DNA from 2 places in the Bacillus aquiflavi genome. Region 2 is predicted to be linked to the other one. Evidence: riboswitches for the same ligand, from Rfam matches in the RefSeq annotation. Region 2 holds a riboswitch; the other holds the start of a gene.
The links. A riboswitch is a leader RNA that binds a small molecule or an ion and turns the genes downstream of it on or off. The one in region 2 is predicted to bind S-adenosylmethionine.
Positions count from the first base shown of each region.

Region 1: linked by a shared signal. The riboswitch ahead of K6959_RS18470 (methionine biosynthesis PLP-dependent protein) and the one ahead of K6959_RS14110 (methionine ABC transporter ATP-binding protein) in region 2 are both predicted to bind S-adenosylmethionine.

Region 1 is NZ_CP082780.1:3,788,325-3,796,445, reverse strand. It holds gene K6959_RS18485 (SCO7613 C-terminal domain-containing membrane protein) at 1-3,095, shown strand, start outside; gene K6959_RS18480 (OsmC family protein) at 3,234-3,725, opposite strand; gene K6959_RS18475 (Crp/Fnr family transcriptional regulator) at 3,803-4,417, opposite strand; SAM riboswitch class I at 4,625-4,731, shown strand; gene K6959_RS18470 (methionine biosynthesis PLP-dependent protein) at 4,846-5,952, shown strand; gene K6959_RS18465 (bifunctional homocysteine S-methyltransferase/methylenetetrahydrofolate reductase) at 5,952-7,811, shown strand; gene metH (methionine synthase) at 7,852-8,121, shown strand, end outside.
Region 2 is NZ_CP082780.1:2,885,756-2,893,876, reverse strand. It holds gene K6959_RS14115 (O-acetylhomoserine aminocarboxypropyltransferase/cysteine synthase family protein) at 1-941, shown strand, start outside; SAM riboswitch class I at 1,039-1,151, shown strand; gene K6959_RS14110 (methionine ABC transporter ATP-binding protein) at 1,254-2,279, shown strand; gene K6959_RS14105 (methionine ABC transporter permease) at 2,272-2,928, shown strand; gene K6959_RS14100 (MetQ/NlpA family ABC transporter substrate-binding protein) at 2,947-3,774, shown strand; gene K6959_RS14095 (carboxymuconolactone decarboxylase family protein) at 3,843-4,211, shown strand; gene K6959_RS14090 (glycosyltransferase family 2 protein) at 4,301-5,488, opposite strand; gene K6959_RS14085 (hypothetical protein) at 5,571-5,828, opposite strand; gene K6959_RS14080 (glycosyltransferase family 2 protein) at 6,019-6,711, opposite strand; gene K6959_RS14075 (sugar phosphate nucleotidyltransferase) at 6,712-7,488, opposite strand; gene K6959_RS14070 (glycosyltransferase family 2 protein) at 7,494-8,121, opposite strand, start outside.

The DNA.
Region 1 (8,121 bases), 900 kb from region 2:
CAATCACAAATTGGAATACGATGCACGAAGTAACAAAAACATTGTCAATTGCAGCGGTTGCCATGGTCTTCTTTTCATTTAGCTGGCTGTGCGAGAAACAATTATCAATCCAAAAAACAGCATTCTCTTTCGGCGTGTTAGGTAATTTATTTTTACCCATCGTCATTTTTACAGCAGGCTTTTATCGATTATTCGGAGAGTGGCTTTCAATCTTTGGGTCAGGGAAATACGTTCTCGGCTTCTTAGCGTCAGCTCTCCTCTTGCCGTTATATGGCTTTTATGCATTGCGATTAAAATCTCGTTTTTACGTTTGGCTTTGCTATATAACGATAAGCATCGGGGTTAGCTTTTTCCTTGCTTCTTTGAAATTAACGATTGACTTGTTCTTTTTTGGTGTTGCTTTATGTAATGGTTTACTTATCATCGCCTATGTTAAAAAGAAAATACCAGAAAAACTTCGCTTATTTACGAATGACTTTTTAATGTTTATTCATATTCAACTCATTATTTCAACCGTATTAATGACGTTTATTTTCGAAGTACAAGCGATGCACAGTTTAAATTTATTCCTCTTTTCTGGGCTTTATTTGGCAATGATGTTCGCACGTCAAAGAACAGAGTATCATATCGGATTTACGCTGTTATTAATCTATGCTGTATATCAATTCAGTGAACAAACGATATTTAATGAAATAAATGCAATTTTCTATGCCCTTGTCGGCTTTATTTATATTTCTTTAGAACGACTGTTCCAGAAAAATCCGTTATTTATTCGAATTTTCCGGATGACAAGTGCTGCACTTTCATCCTTGGCGTTTTTAGCTATTAGTCTAAAAGCAATCACAATTTATGAGGCACCGTCTTTATTTATTTTCTTAGCTTATTTAATCGTAACAGCTAATTTCGTCTGGCTTGCTTATCATACAAAATGGATCGCTACAGCATTTATAGCACCAGTTTTTTTAGAAGTAACAATTCTTTACGGGATGTACTTACTAGTACCTAACGTAAGTCCTACTAGTTTTCCAGTACTTTTATTTATTTCTGGAGTGATATTATACGGGCTCTCTCTACTATTCAAACGCTACAAGTATACACTTACAATTGCTTCAGCAACTTTCGTGATCTTTTTATGTGTGATCCCTTTTGCCGCTTTATTAAAATTAAGCATGATTGAAACAGCAGGTGCGGCACTTCAGCTATTTATCTATGGAATTATTTTAATTCATGTTCATAAAACAACTTCATATCCATTGGCTCGCCAAGCCATTCCTTGGGTTCAACCGATTTCTTGGGCGTTGGCATGGATTCTTATATATCAAGATATCATTTATGCTTGGCCTTATTATGAGATGACATTTAACATTTCATTTCACTTAACTTTGGGAAGTGTATTACTTCTTTGTACTGCATTCATTTGGAAAAGGTTAAAGGATATACCAATTGTTAAAAGTACGGGTGCAACTGCCATTGCCTACTATTTGTTTGCACTAAGCACTCTTCCTTTTGCCGAAATGAATGAACTATTTGTTAGGACGGGAATTCTTGCTTTTGGAATCTTTTTAAGCGAGCTAGTACGTAAAGTTAGTAAAGATGGAAGATTTCACATTTTAACTAATGTTTTTGTCCTCTTCACTTATTTATCGTTAGTAGATACGATAGATGTCGGAAATACAGTCTCGGAATTCCTTTTCTTACTAATTAAATATATTGGAGGCGTCATTTTACTATTATTTATTTCAAAAAGGTTTCAATCACGAGCGCCTTGGCTGGCAAATTCAGCATTTTATTTGGCCCATATTTATTTGCCAATGAGTCTGTTCATTACTTTATCAGAAACTAACTGGCATCCTGTATCCCTTTTGCTGTCAGTATGTATTTACATTTATAGTGTTTTAACATGGCCGCGTCTACTTGAACAGCGGATCCTCTCTCTCGTCGCTTATGTTCATGTGCCATTAGCTTTTATATTAACAATCAACTTTTATTCTTTTCCGGAAGAGCTATATGCTTACACAGGGTTCTTCTCAAGCAGCATTCTTTTCCTCATAACGTTCGTGTTAAAAGACATTCGGAAAAGAGATGCAATATGGCTTAATATTTTATTTTCATCCATTGGGATGATCATTTTAATTAGCAGTTCATTCGATTACGAAGTAGCTGCCTTTATCATTATCACATTATATTCAGGCTTGATCGTCTTTTTATTTCATCAAATGAAGTGGTATTTACTTCAAGGTATTCCTTTATTAATGCAAATAACAGCGATCCGTTTGTTACCTTTTGACGAACTAACAAACGCTTTATTCGCCCTTAGTTTTGCGATCATTTTTAAAATAATTGGTAAGCAATATGTAAAAAAACCGTACGATCTTCAAGCCCCTTTTCTTTTAGCAATAAAAATTGATTCGTTTACGATCATGTCGTTTCTATATACTTTTTCTATGTATTTGTGGATTGACAGCTCTTTTAATCTACTAATTCAGCTATTACCGTCATTCGTTATCGTTTACTTGCTCTACTCACAAATGAAGCGATTTGATTCGATATTTGAAAAAAGGATTATTCAAAGTTTAACAGCAACTGCTTTACTAGCCCCTTATTTTACACTGTTAAACGGTATTTCAATCAATCCTTTTATTAAAATGGAGCTGTATGTATTACCTTTTGTAGCATTAGCATTTTTTTTGAGATGGAGAATATGGAATGACTTATCTATCTCATCTATTGTTGAGTGGTTCGTTCTCGGTATTGCCAGCTTCGTGCTTTTCTTTGATGCGTATACGAGTAATACTGTAATCGATGCTATATTAATCGGCTCTCTAGCTTTGCTAGCGATTATCGGGGGCTTTATTTATAAAGTAAAAGCATATTTCATTACTGGAATTGCGGTCTTATTCATAACGTTATTTGTCTATTCTCGTCCATTTTTCCAAGCACTGCCTTGGTGGGTGTATTTATTAGTTGGAGGACTCATGCTCATTGCGGTAGCCAGTTTTTACGAATGGCAAAAACAGCGGGTTAATGATGAAGGAAAAACATTGCTTCAAGAAAAATGGGCTTCGTTACTAGAAAAATGGAGACAGTGGAAATAGTCATATCACCTTTACAAAAAAAATGAATGAATGATGCTTTGATTATTTTCCTATTTTTATAAATAAGTGTCTTATTAGGAAACTTAGATAAAATAAACAAGCAGACCTCATGATGGTCTGCTTGTTTAAGATTATCACCTATTCCACGATTAATTGAACAGGATCTTTTAAGCTAGAAAGGACTGGTGATTTTCCAAGAGCTGTTTTTGCTATTTGTTTTACTTCTTCAGGTGAAGCTGATGTTTTCGCGTTTAATTTTATAATTGGATTTAAAATACCTCCATCCCCTTCTTCAAGACCAAGGAAGACAGCGGCGTTTAAATCAGCATCAATTTCAGCTTTTACTTCTTCAAGCTTTACACCTGCTTGGCTTGCCATTACTTCAAATGTAATGATAAAGCAACTTACAGCCGCACCGATTAAATATTCAACTGGGTTTGCTGCTTGATCAGTTCCGCCTAATGCTTCAGGCTCATCTGTTAAATAAGGAGCAAAGTCGCGAATTTTAATCTCGTTCTTTACTCCGCCTTTCCATGATACATCAGCATGCCATTTGCGCATTTTTAATTCCGGGTTTGCTTTTATAGCTTCGACAGTTGCCCGTGCTTTATCAAATTGTATTCCATTCATGTTGTTTTCCTCCTCTTATATTTTCCTTGTCCTTATTGTAACAGGGGGTCATTTTCGTGTATGTAAGGAGGCTTACATTATTCACTGATTCGAAGCCAAAGAGTTTTATCGATTTGAACTAACGTGCCTACTTGTAAAAATTTATTCATTAAAAAAGTGACTGTTTCCCTTGTTGAAGCAATCATACCAGCTAAATCCCGGTGTGTAAGGTAGTCCGGCAGACGAATAAACTCCCCTTGTGATTGATCTTTCTCCGCAAGCTTATTCAATAAAAATAAGAGCCGTTCTTCTACTTTGCCGTAAGCAACTTGCTCAAGAATTTCTAATGTCTCTTCTAGTCTCTCTGTCACATAATGTAACAGAAACATCGAAAGTTCGGGTGTTTCAGTAATAACCTTTTTTACTTCGTCAAATGTTAAAGCAATTACCTCTGTTTGAGTTAATGCTTTTGTAAACCGTTTTTGCTCTCGCTGAGAAAATAGTTCTAAAATCCCAATACATTCCCCTGGCATTGCAAGACCTATGACACACTCTTTCCCATCAGGATGAAGATGGAAAATTTGTGCCGTTCCTTTAACAAGGATATAAACTAATTGTTCCCCGGGAGACATAATAAATTCTCCTTTATTCATTACTTTTCGATCTCTTTTTAACCAATTTTCTACATGTTTTTTTGGAAAAAACGATAACATTGTTTGTGACTCCACACCTTCACCTCATCACAATCTTTATACATTGCAGTTCATTTTCACTATAAAGTATATCATGTACTAATTTAGAAAAAATTTAACGAACATGATCGTTTATTCGACAGTTAATTTTATCTTTACATGATTTTGGGGCTTGCTAAATCCACAAAATTATTTTAAGATTATAAAAATACAATTTATTTTTAAATTTTCTTATCAAGAGAGGCAGAGGGACTGGCCCGAGGAAGCCTCAGCAACCGCCGATTTACGGCAAGGTGCTAATTCCAGCAAGTTGAAAGCGACTTGGGAGATAAGATGAAGCATACTTGTTAAAGAGTCTTCTTCTTATCGAAAAGGCTCTTTTTATTTTAGCCTTTTCCCTTTAGTCCATTTATGCTGTACAGCTAAACAGAAAGGGGAAGAAAATGAACATTTATCACTTAGAGACTATTTTAGCGCAAATTGGAAATCGTTCATGTGAACAAACAGGAGCAATAAGTACACCTTTATACTTTTCAACAGCCTACAGACACCATGAAATTGGAATATCGACTGGCTATGACTATTCAAGGACTGGAAATCCTACACGTTCCGTACTTGAAAAAGCCGCTGCTCATCTTGAAAAAGGTGATCAAGCCTTTGCTTGCAGCTCAGGAATGAGTGCCATTCAACTTATCCTTTCATTATTTCAAACAGGTGATCATCTGATCTTAACTCGGGATTTATATGGCGGTACATATCGCTTGTTTGATATGTTTTCACAAAAATACGGGCTATCAGTTACTTATTGGAGTGGACGTGAAGAATCACTTGAACAATTGATTCAACCGAATACAAAAGCTATTTTTATTGAAACACCAACAAATCCGCTAATGAATGAAGTTGATTTGTCAAAAATAGCGACCTTGACAACAAAACATAAACTTCTTTTCATTGTCGATAACACTTTCTATACACCAATTATTCAAAAACCGCTTGAATATGGTGCTGACATTGTCATTCATAGCGCAACAAAATATTTGGCAGGTCATAATGATGTCCTTGCTGGCCTCGTCATTTCAAAAGGAGAAAAACTAACTGAACAGCTTGCCCTCCTTCATAATGCGTGCGGTCCTGTTCTTTCACCTTTTGATTGTTGGCTCGTCATAAGGGGATTAAAAACATTAGCATTACGAATAAAACAACATGAAAAAAAAGCTCAGGCGATTACGCAATTTTTACAAGCACATCCCTTTGTCACAGACGTGCTATATCCAGGCAGGGGCGGAATGGTTTGCTTCCGGATTATAAAAGAGGACTATATCTCCCCTTTCCTTAAAGCTCTGCGTCTATTTACATTTGCCGAAAGCTTAGGCGGTGTCGAAAGTCTTATTACTTATCCAGCAACACAAACACATGCTGAAATCCCAGAAGATATCCGCTCGCAATATGGGCTTTGTAATCGGCTTTTACGTATTTCTGCCGGTATTGAGCATGAAGAAGATTTAATTAATGATCTTAAGCAAGCATTTGCTTTCATAGAAAGAGGGTGTAAATAATGTCGTTACGAAAAGCTTTAAAAGAACGAATACTCATCGGCGATGGAGCAATGGGAACACTCCTCTACTCTCATGGGATTGACCGTTCATTCGAAGAAATAACCCTTTCTCATCCAGAAGAAATCTATCATATTCATAAAGCATATATCCACGCGGGAGCAGATGTTATTCAAACAAATACGTACGGAGCAAACGTAATTAAATTATCGAGATATGGACTTGAGAATAAAGTAAAAGTCATTAATCAGGAAGCTGTCCGCATTGCCCGAAAAGCAGCGGGAAGGGAAACATTTGTTTTAGGTACGATTGGCGGAATTCTCGGCTTTAACAAACAGGAAATCCCGCTTAACGATATTACAAACAGCTTTAAAGAACAACTTTATAGTTTACTAGAAGAAGGGGTAGATGGTCTTTTACTTGAAACTTATTATGACTTGGAAGAGTTAACAGCTGTTTTAGCGATTGCGCGATTAGAAACAAATCTTCCAATTATTGCTCACGTCACGATGCATGAACCAGGAGTATTGCAAAACGGTCTCTCTTTAACACAAGCCCTTACACAACTTGAAGGCATTGGCGCCGATGTGGTTGGGGTTAATTGCCGCCTTGGCCCTCATCATATGATTCGGGCGTTAGAAAGTGTGCCGTTACAACAGAAAGCATTTTTGTCTGCATATCCTAACGCAAGCTTGCCTGACTATGAAGATGGAAAGCTTACTTATACAGCAAAGGAAGATTACTTCAAAAAATGTGCAATTGCCTTTAGAAACGAAGGGATTAGACTCCTTGGAGGGTGCTGCGGGACAAGACCGGAGCATATTAAAGCTTTTGCCGAAGGAATAAAAGGTTTACGTCCTTTACAAGAAAAAGTAATTAAACAAAAAGAAAAACGAAAAGATATTTTTATTAAGCCAATTTTACAAGAAACACCTTTATTTAAAAAAGTGATGAAAGAACGCTCAATCATCGTTGAACTTGATCCGCCAAAACATTTAAATACAAATCAATTTTTTGCAGGAGCCGAAGCATTAAAGAAAGCAGGGATAGACGCTTTAACACTTGCCGATAATTCGTTAGCTTCACCGAGAATTTCAAATTCAGCGATCGCAGCAATATTAAAAAAAGACTTCGATCTTAAGCCACTCGTTCATATTACTTGCAGGGACCGCAATTTAATTGGATTGCAGTCTCATCTGATGGGACTTCACACATTGGGTCTTAATGAAGTTTTAGCTGTAACTGGCGATCCAACGAAAATTGGTGATTTCCCTGGGGCTACGTCAGTCTACGATTTAACATCTTTTGATTTAATTCGGTTAATTAAACAGTTTAATCAAGGCATTTCTTTTTCAGGAAAATCGTTAAAGCAAAAAACAGATTTTCGTGTTGCGGCTGCCTTTAATCCGAATGTTAACCATCTTGATCGCGCCGTTCAACGAATGGAAAAGAAAATTTCAAGCGGGGCAGATTATTTTATTACACAGCCAGTATATGATTCAAATAAAATGATCCAAATAAAAGAAGCGACAAAACATATAAAGGCACCTATTTATATTGGAATTATGCCGCTCACCTCAGCAAGAAATGCAGAGTTTCTTCATAACGAAGTTCCAGGAATACGTTTAACGGAACAAATTCGTTCGGCAATGGCGAACAAAGCACATGATCCAGAACAATCACGTCAGGAGGGAATCGCGATTGCAAAGGAGTTAATTGATACGGCATTAGAGCATTTTAACGGTATCTATTTAATTACACCTTTTTTACGCTATGAAATGACAGTACAATTAACAAACTATATAAAAGAAAAATCGGTCTCAGCAACAGAAGGGATGAATGTAAGTGGCTACACTGTTTGAACAACAACTTAAAAAGAAAATCCTTATTTTAGACGGGGCAATGGGCACTATGTTACAGCAAGCAAACTTAACCGCAGATGATTTTGGCGGCGAACAATTTGAAGGGTGTAATGAATATTTAAATGTAACGGCTCCAGACGTAATTGAAAAAATTCATCGTGATTATTTAGAAGCGGGAGCAGATATTATTGAAACAAATACGTTCGGGGGAACGAGAGTTGTTTTAGATGAATACGACCTTGGCGATCAAGTCGAGACAATTAACTATATTGGCGCCAAGCTTGCTCGTAAAGCGGCGGATGAATATTCT
Region 2 (8,121 bases):
CGACTCTTCCAAAGTACGGAATAAATGTTAAGTTTGTCGATGGGACAGACCCTGATAGCTTTCGCCAAGCTATGACCGAAAAAACAAAGGCAGTGTTTGCTGAAACAATTGGCAACCCTAGCTTAAGAATTTTAGATATTGAAGAAGTTGCTAATGTCGCCCACGAAGCAGGTGTTCCATTAATTATTGATAATACGTTTGCAACACCTTATCTTTGCCGTCCAATTGAATTTGGCGCAGATATTGTCGTTCACTCTGCAACAAAATGGCTTCTCGGTAATGGGACTACGTTAGGTGGAATTATTGTCGACGGAGGTCAATTTGATTGGAATTCTCCAAAGTTCCCTGGATTCACTGAACCAGATAAAAGCTATCATAATATTGTTTATAGTGAAGCACTTGGACCTGTTGCATATATTGTTAAAGCACGTGTTCAGTTGCTGCGTGATTTAGGACCAGCTTTAAGTCCACAAAGCGCATTTCAATTTACATTAGGGCTTGAAACACTTCACGTAAGAATGAAAGAACATGTTTCCAATGCTAAAAAGGTTGTTGATTATTTAGAAAACCATCCAGCAGTTAATTGGGTGCTATATCCAGGTAATGAGAATCATTCTGATTACAAATTAGCGAAGAAGTATTTGCCGAAAGGTGCAGGCTCAGTTGTAGTATTTGGAATAGATGGCGGTAGAGAAGCAGGCGCTAAGCTGATTAATTCTGTGCAACTTTGGGCGCACGTTGCTAACGTTGGTGATGCAAAAAGCTTAATTATTCATCCAGCAAGTACAACACACCAACAATTAGACAGTGAAGGTTTACAAGCAGCAGGTGTTCCTGAAGATTTAATCCGACTTTCAATCGGAATCGAGCATGCAGATGATATTATCGCAGATTTAGAGCAGGCGATTGAAGCAGCTACTGGAGTCACATCTTTAAAATAAAGGCTTAAATAGATGTTTGTAAAAATATGGCGTTGACACCTTAAATAATCCGTGCTAGAATGGCTGTTATATTTAAGTTAATAGAGTATATTATGCACTCTTATCAAGAGAGGTGGAGGGATGTGCCCGAGGAAGCCCGGCAACCGTCAATGAAAGTTTCATTGAAATGGTGCCAATTCACACAAAGCGGATTGCTTTGAAAGATGAGAGAAAGGGAATGGACGTCTATTTTATACCTTTCTGCTCATATGCAGAAAGGTATTTTTAAATTTTATGATGCATCTAGATCACGGATAAAAGAAGGTGAGTCAATTGATTACTTTAAAGGATGTTAGTAAAGTTTACAGTTCAACATCTGGTGAGATACAGGCAGTCGATCATGTAAGTCTTGAAATTAATGAAGGTGAAATATTTGGTATTATTGGTTATAGTGGAGCTGGAAAAAGCACATTAATCCGTATGTTAAATGGTTTAGAAACACCAACTAAAGGGTCCGTCATTGTCGCAAATAAAGAAGTATCTAAAATTAAAGGAAGAGAGCTTAGAAAAGCACGTCAAGAAATTAGTATGATTTTTCAACATTTTAACCTTCTTTGGTCAAGAACGGTTAGGGAAAACATTGCCTTTCCCTTAGAAATTGCTCGGGTTCCAGAGGAAGAACGGTTAAGGAAAGTTGATGAACTGATTAAGCTCGTTGGCTTAGAAGGAAGAGAAGATGCCTATCCTTCACAACTAAGTGGAGGACAGAAGCAGCGGGTTGGGATTGCGAGGGCACTTGCGAACAATCCAAAGGTTCTTCTATGTGACGAAGCGACTTCTGCTCTTGACCCGCAAACGACCGATTCGATTTTAGATTTACTTGTCGATATTAATAAACGGCTACGGTTAACGATTGTCCTTATTACCCACGAAATGCACGTTATCCGTAAAATTTGTCACCGAGTGGCAGTAATGGAAAGTGGACGGATTGTTGAGCTGGGAAATGTATTAGATGTCTTTAAAAATCCTTTGCAGCCCATTACTAAAACGTTCGTCAACCAAGTAACAGAACCTGAAGAGACGATAGAAACGATCAAACATTTGCTTAAACAATATCCAGAAGGAAAGGTTGTTCAGCTAACATTTGTTGGAAGTTCGACAGAGCAGCCGTTAATCACAAACTTAATTCGCCATTACAACGTTACGGTTAATATTTTAAAAGGAAAAATATCACAAACGCAAAATGGGTCATATGGCACTTTGTTTGTCCATCTCGATGGAGATGAACATGAGGTTGAAAAGGCGATTCAATATATCCACACTCAAAAAGTTGGGGTGGAGGTGATTACAAATGTTTGAAAATGTGAAATGGGATCGAATGCTAGAAGCAACAAATGAAACACTTTTTATGACAGCGATTTCTGTTGTTGCAACGTTTGTATTTGGAATATTATTAGGTCTTTTGCTTTTTTTAACATCAAAGGATAATATATGGGAAAATAAGTCAATCCATTTTATTGTAAGTGCGTTTGTCAATATATTTCGTTCAATTCCATTTATTATTTTAATCGTTTTACTCATTCCGTTTACAAAATTAATTGTTGGAACGATTATTGGTCAGAAAGCTGCATTACCAGCATTAATTATCGGTGCAGCCCCATTTTATGCTCGAATGGTGGAAATTGGTCTTCGAGAAATTGATAAAGGTGTAATTGAAGCCGCTAAATCAATGGGAGCAAGAACAAGTACGATTATTTTTAAAGTTTTGCTTCCAGAATCGATGCCAGCGCTTATTTCTGGAATTACAGTAACAGCAATAGCGCTTGTCGGTTATACAGCTATGGCAGGTGTAATCGGTGCGGGCGGTCTTGGGAATTTAGCATATATGGAAGGATTCCAACGAGGACGGAATGATGTAACGTTAGTCGCAAAAGTCATCATTTTAGTGATCGTCTTTATTATCCAATTAATTGGGGATTACATTACTACAAAGATAGATAAACGTTAAAAAAGGAGTGTTTTAATCATGAAAAAACGATTAAGTATTTTACTTTCTTTCGCTTTAGTACTCGTATTAGCAGCTTGTGGTTCATCTGAATCGAAAGATGAAAAAACAGGAAATAAAGAAATTATCATTGGAGCTTCTAACGTACCTCATGCTGAAATTTTAGAAGAGGCAGCTCCTTTACTAAAAGAAAAAGGGATTGAATTAAAAATTGAAACGTTTCAAGACTACGTATTACCAAACAAAGCACTTGCTGATAAAGAGCTAGACGCAAACTATTTTCAGCATATTCCTTATTTAGAGGCACAAATTGCCGAGCATGACTATGACTTTGAAATTGCTGGAAAGGTGCATCTTGAGCCGATTGGCGTTTATTCAAAAAAATATAAAAGCCTTGAAGAGCTTCCAGATGGTGCCGAAATTTTAATGAGTAATTCAGTTTCAGATCATGGCCGGATTTTAGCAATGCTAGAACAGAAAAAATTAATTACTTTAAAAGAAGGCGTTGAAAAAGTTAAAGCTACAGTTGACGATATTGAGGACAATCCAAAAAAATTAATTTTTAAAACAGAATATGATCCTGCTCTTCTTCCGCAAATTTATAATAATGATGAGGGAGATGCAATTCTTATTAATTACAACTATGCCATTGATGCAGGATTAAATCCTTTTGAAGATGCGATTGCTATTGAAGAGAAAGATACACCGTATGTCAATGTTGTGGCTGTCCGTAAAGGAGATAAAGATAAGGAAGAAATAAAAGCGTTAATAGAAGTGCTCCATTCTAAAGAAATTCAAGACTTTATTTTGGAAAAATATGAAGGTGGGGTAATTCCTGTATCAGAATAATGACTGAATAAATTCCTTTCTTAAAAACATACTAACATTTGAATCATTTATAGAATGGAGTTGTTTTTATGGAACACTTTCAACCAAGAAATTCAACAGAAGCCGCTCTCCATGATTATAAAGTTGGGATGGGAATGTTCTCAGAAAAAAAGCCCGAGCTTGCAAGTCATTATCATGCATTCACTGAAGTATGCTTTAAAGAAGGAGCTTTATCACAAAAGGATAAGCAATTAATTGCCCTAGGGATTAGTCTTTTTTCCCAAGATGAATATTGTATTATTTATCATGTAAAAGGTTGTTTAGATCAAGGTGCCACGGAAGAGGAGATCTTTGAGACAGTCGGGGTTACGGCAGCCTTTGGCGGCGGTGCTGCTATGAGCCAAGCGGTTACCCTCGTTCAAGAAGCGATTAATGAATTAAACCAGCTTACACAGTAATGTCTTTTTGAAAGAAAATAATGAAGCAACTTTATAGGGAACCAGTGTTTTACATTGGTTCTTTTGCTTCATTTTAAGAGTAGGCTCAATCAAGCGGCAATTATATTGTCAAAAGTTTTAATTAAATGAGGATACTGCTTAAGAGCATTCATTTCGTTTCGTTCAGAAAGTATGACATGCTTCCAGTTTAAAAAATACGTGGAGTCCAGCTTATTGATAAATTGCTTTAACGGTTTTTGATTTGCTAATAAACGAGCCATTTCTTTCAATAATATTTGAAAGCCTTTTTTAAAAGATTGAAATTTATTTGGATATGTTTTACAAAGAGATTTATATTCTCCTATAATGATACTTTCTTGAATTCTGCTTATCTTTCCTGTTAAAACTAATACATGAATACTAGTTTCAAAGCTTTGATGTTTACGTTGGTAAAGGAAATAGTTTTTGCACATTTCTCGAAAAACATTGCGAGCTGAAACGGGGTGCTCTTGGTGATAAGCAGAAACATTTGCAGCACAGCGGAATGTCGCACCGTTCTGATAAAGGCGATAACCGAGATCCCAATCTTCAAATCCCCAGCCTTTAAATCTTTCATCAAATCCGCCGACCTTTTGGAGAAGTTGTTTTGGAAGAGAAACAAAGCCACTAAAAAATAAAACCCAAGGTAGTTGATAGCCCGTTAAGTTCTCTCCATATTGTTTTATGATTTCCGGTAAATATGGTGATTTATACGATAAGAGGCGATATTTTCTTGTCATAATATCCTTTTTCGAGACTAATTGAATCATTTTATCTGTCTGTTCCTTTAAGTTAAGCATTGCTTTTTTTAAAGCTGCTTTCTTTAGCATAGAGTAAATATGCAAACGTTGTTTTTGTGTAAATTGAGGATAAACACACGTATAGACTCTTTTTTGATATAAGCCGCCCGATAAAACTAAATTCTTTTCTCTTTGATGAGCATTGTAATGGTTTTGGACAAAATCTGGATCGACAATCATTTCAGCGTCTAAAAAAACAATTATTTTTCCATTCGCATGTTTAATGCCTATATTTCTCGCTTTAGAACGTCCGCCATTCCTTTCGTTTCGAATATATTTGAATAAAAAAGCAGGTTTAAAGCTTTTAAGTGCTTGATGTGTTTCATCTGATGAACCATCATTTATAAAAATGACCTCCATTTTAGCGGAATTAAAAGTTTGTTTTTCCAATGAATAAAGTGTCAACAAATTTTGCGGATACCGATTATATGAAGGGATGATGATACTAATTTCTGTCACGATACAAGGCACTCCTTTTATCCCAATTGTTTTTATAGTGAGTTTAAATAGTCAAAAGCATGAACTAGTTGATTGAAAATTCCTAGCGATTTAATTGTATCCCGTTCATATTGAGTTGGTTTTTTTCTATAATAATTTTGTGGATTTTAAAAAATAAATTTGTTGCTGGCTTTCCTGCTAACAAATGACTTAAAGCTGTTTTTAATAAAATAGGAATCATTTCTTTAAAATTGTTAAAGCGATTAGGGTATTTTTGTTCTAATGCTTTATATTGTTTTAAAATCTCATGAACTTCTAAGCGGTTATATTTACCTAACAAAATAAATATAATGACTAGCACATCGATATGTGGATGTTTTTGTTGAAATAGATTGAAGTTTTTTAGTGAAGCTTTCCAATTATGATTGCTAGTTACAGGATGTTCTTGATGATAACTTGTTACATTTTGTTTAAAGGCAAATGCTGCTCCACATTTATAAAGTCGGTAGCCAAGCTCCCAATCTTCGAATCCCCATCCTTGGAGCGTTTCATCAAAAAAAAACCGCCGATTTTAGAAGTTCTTTTCGCACAGAAACATTTCCTGTTAAGAAAACCATCCAAGGCATTTGAAAACCAGTTAATTCTTCTCCGAATTTGGAAATTATCTTTCGGTCTACATGTAATTGAGAATAATAGGCTAGTTTTCGAAATTTAAGTGAATCAATATCTTCTTGAAAGATCATTTGTACTGCACGGTTAGTTTTTAGAAAGGTTTGATATCGTTTTAAATAAATATCATCAGATTCTACTAATTTTGCGATTCGCTTTAAATCTTTTTTATTAAGTTCTGGGAAAATAAATGAAAATAACGAGTAGTAGCCAAGTGAGCCCGTTATCACCTTTTTTTGATGGGCATGGTGATGATTGTAATGGTTTTGAACAAAATCTGGGTTGACGATCATTTCAGCATCTAAAAAAATAATAATTTCCCCAGTCGCTTTTTTAATCCCAATATTTCTTGCTTTTGATCGTCCGTTATTTTTCTCACAACGGATATAGTGGAATGAAAATGGCGGATGAAATGCTTTAACGATTTTTGACGTCAGATCGGTAGATCCATCATCGACAAAGATGACTTCCAGATTTGAAGGATTAAATGTTTGGTTTTGTAATGAAAAAAGGGTCAGTAAGTTTTGTGGATACCGATTATAGGAAGGGATGATCATACTTACTTTAATCCCCATTTAACCCCCTCCGATATCCATATATTTTATCGCTTTAGTTAAGTCCTCCAACGTTCCAATGTCTAAGAAGAGCTCTCCTTTCAGTGCACAAACTTTAAACCCTTCTTTCAAGGCAGCGCTAAATACATCTCCTAACACTAGTTCAGCTTTTTCGGAATAGTTGTGATGGTAATTAGTCAGAAAATGTTGGAATTTTGATTTCCATACAGCTATTCCCCAAGCGTAATCAGTGTCTGGCTTAATTTTCGGCTTATCAATAATTTTTATCACTTCAAGTTCTCCATCTTTTCCTTTTTGTACAGTTGTCATCCCAAGCTTAAACCATGCTTCAGTAGGAAAAACACCTAAAATAAGATCGATATTTTGTTTTTGTTTTATTTTCTTTACTAATTGTCTGAAAAGTGAATCAGGTTTAAAAAGAGTGTCTGGCATTCCAAACGTAATAACGTATTCTTCTTTCGGAAGCCAAGGAGATACTTTAACTAAAGCATCGACCATTCCTTTCGGTTCCGTTTGAATTAAATAGGAAAAGTTCATGTTAAACTGCTGACCGTTTAAATAATAAGACATAATGTCCGTTTTAGATTGATTGATGATAAAGAAAACTTCATCAGTTTCAGCCATCTTCAAAGACTTAACTAAATATTGTGAAACTGGACAAGGCCTAAGCTCTTCATTATATGATTGGTAACCGATAGGATACATTTCTTTTGAGAATGGCAAGGGGGCTAATCTCGTTCCTAGGCCTGCTGCTGGTATAATCCCAAACTGTTTCATTAGTATCACCTTTTTGTAGTTTTTAATATTAATTGTTGGAGAAACATAGCTAATTTACGATATTTTTTAATGGTTCGTAGCTTTTTAATTTCTAGTGATAAAGAAGGCGGTTGAAGTGTTTTACTTTTGCGACTATAGTGAATAAATAAAAGCAAACAATTCTGCTCAAATGATGGTGAGACAATCTTTTCTTTTATTGCATTTTTCATGTCTTGTAATAAACGACTTTTCTCGAAACCATCGATGAAATCGATAAAATAATACATAATTGGGTTTATTTCTGCGTGTTTTTGAATGATATAATGAATATTTTGATAACTGTCATCTTGTTGATTTGTAGAACGATCATGTTCTAAATGATAATTTTTTATCGACGGATCAACAATTCCTTTTAAGCCGCCTTTCCAAAGACGGTATCCCATCTCTTCATCTTCTCCGCCGTACCGTTTAAACTGTTCATCAAACAATCCAACTCGTTTTAAATGTTTTAATTTGACAGAACAGTTCATGACAATAAAATACATCCAAGGAAACTCAAATCCTTCTAAATTAGTTCCATAATACTCTTGAAATGATTCATAAAACTGTGCAAAAGCCTGTTTAGAGGAAGTTTTGAAAATTTGTTTGTTTTTA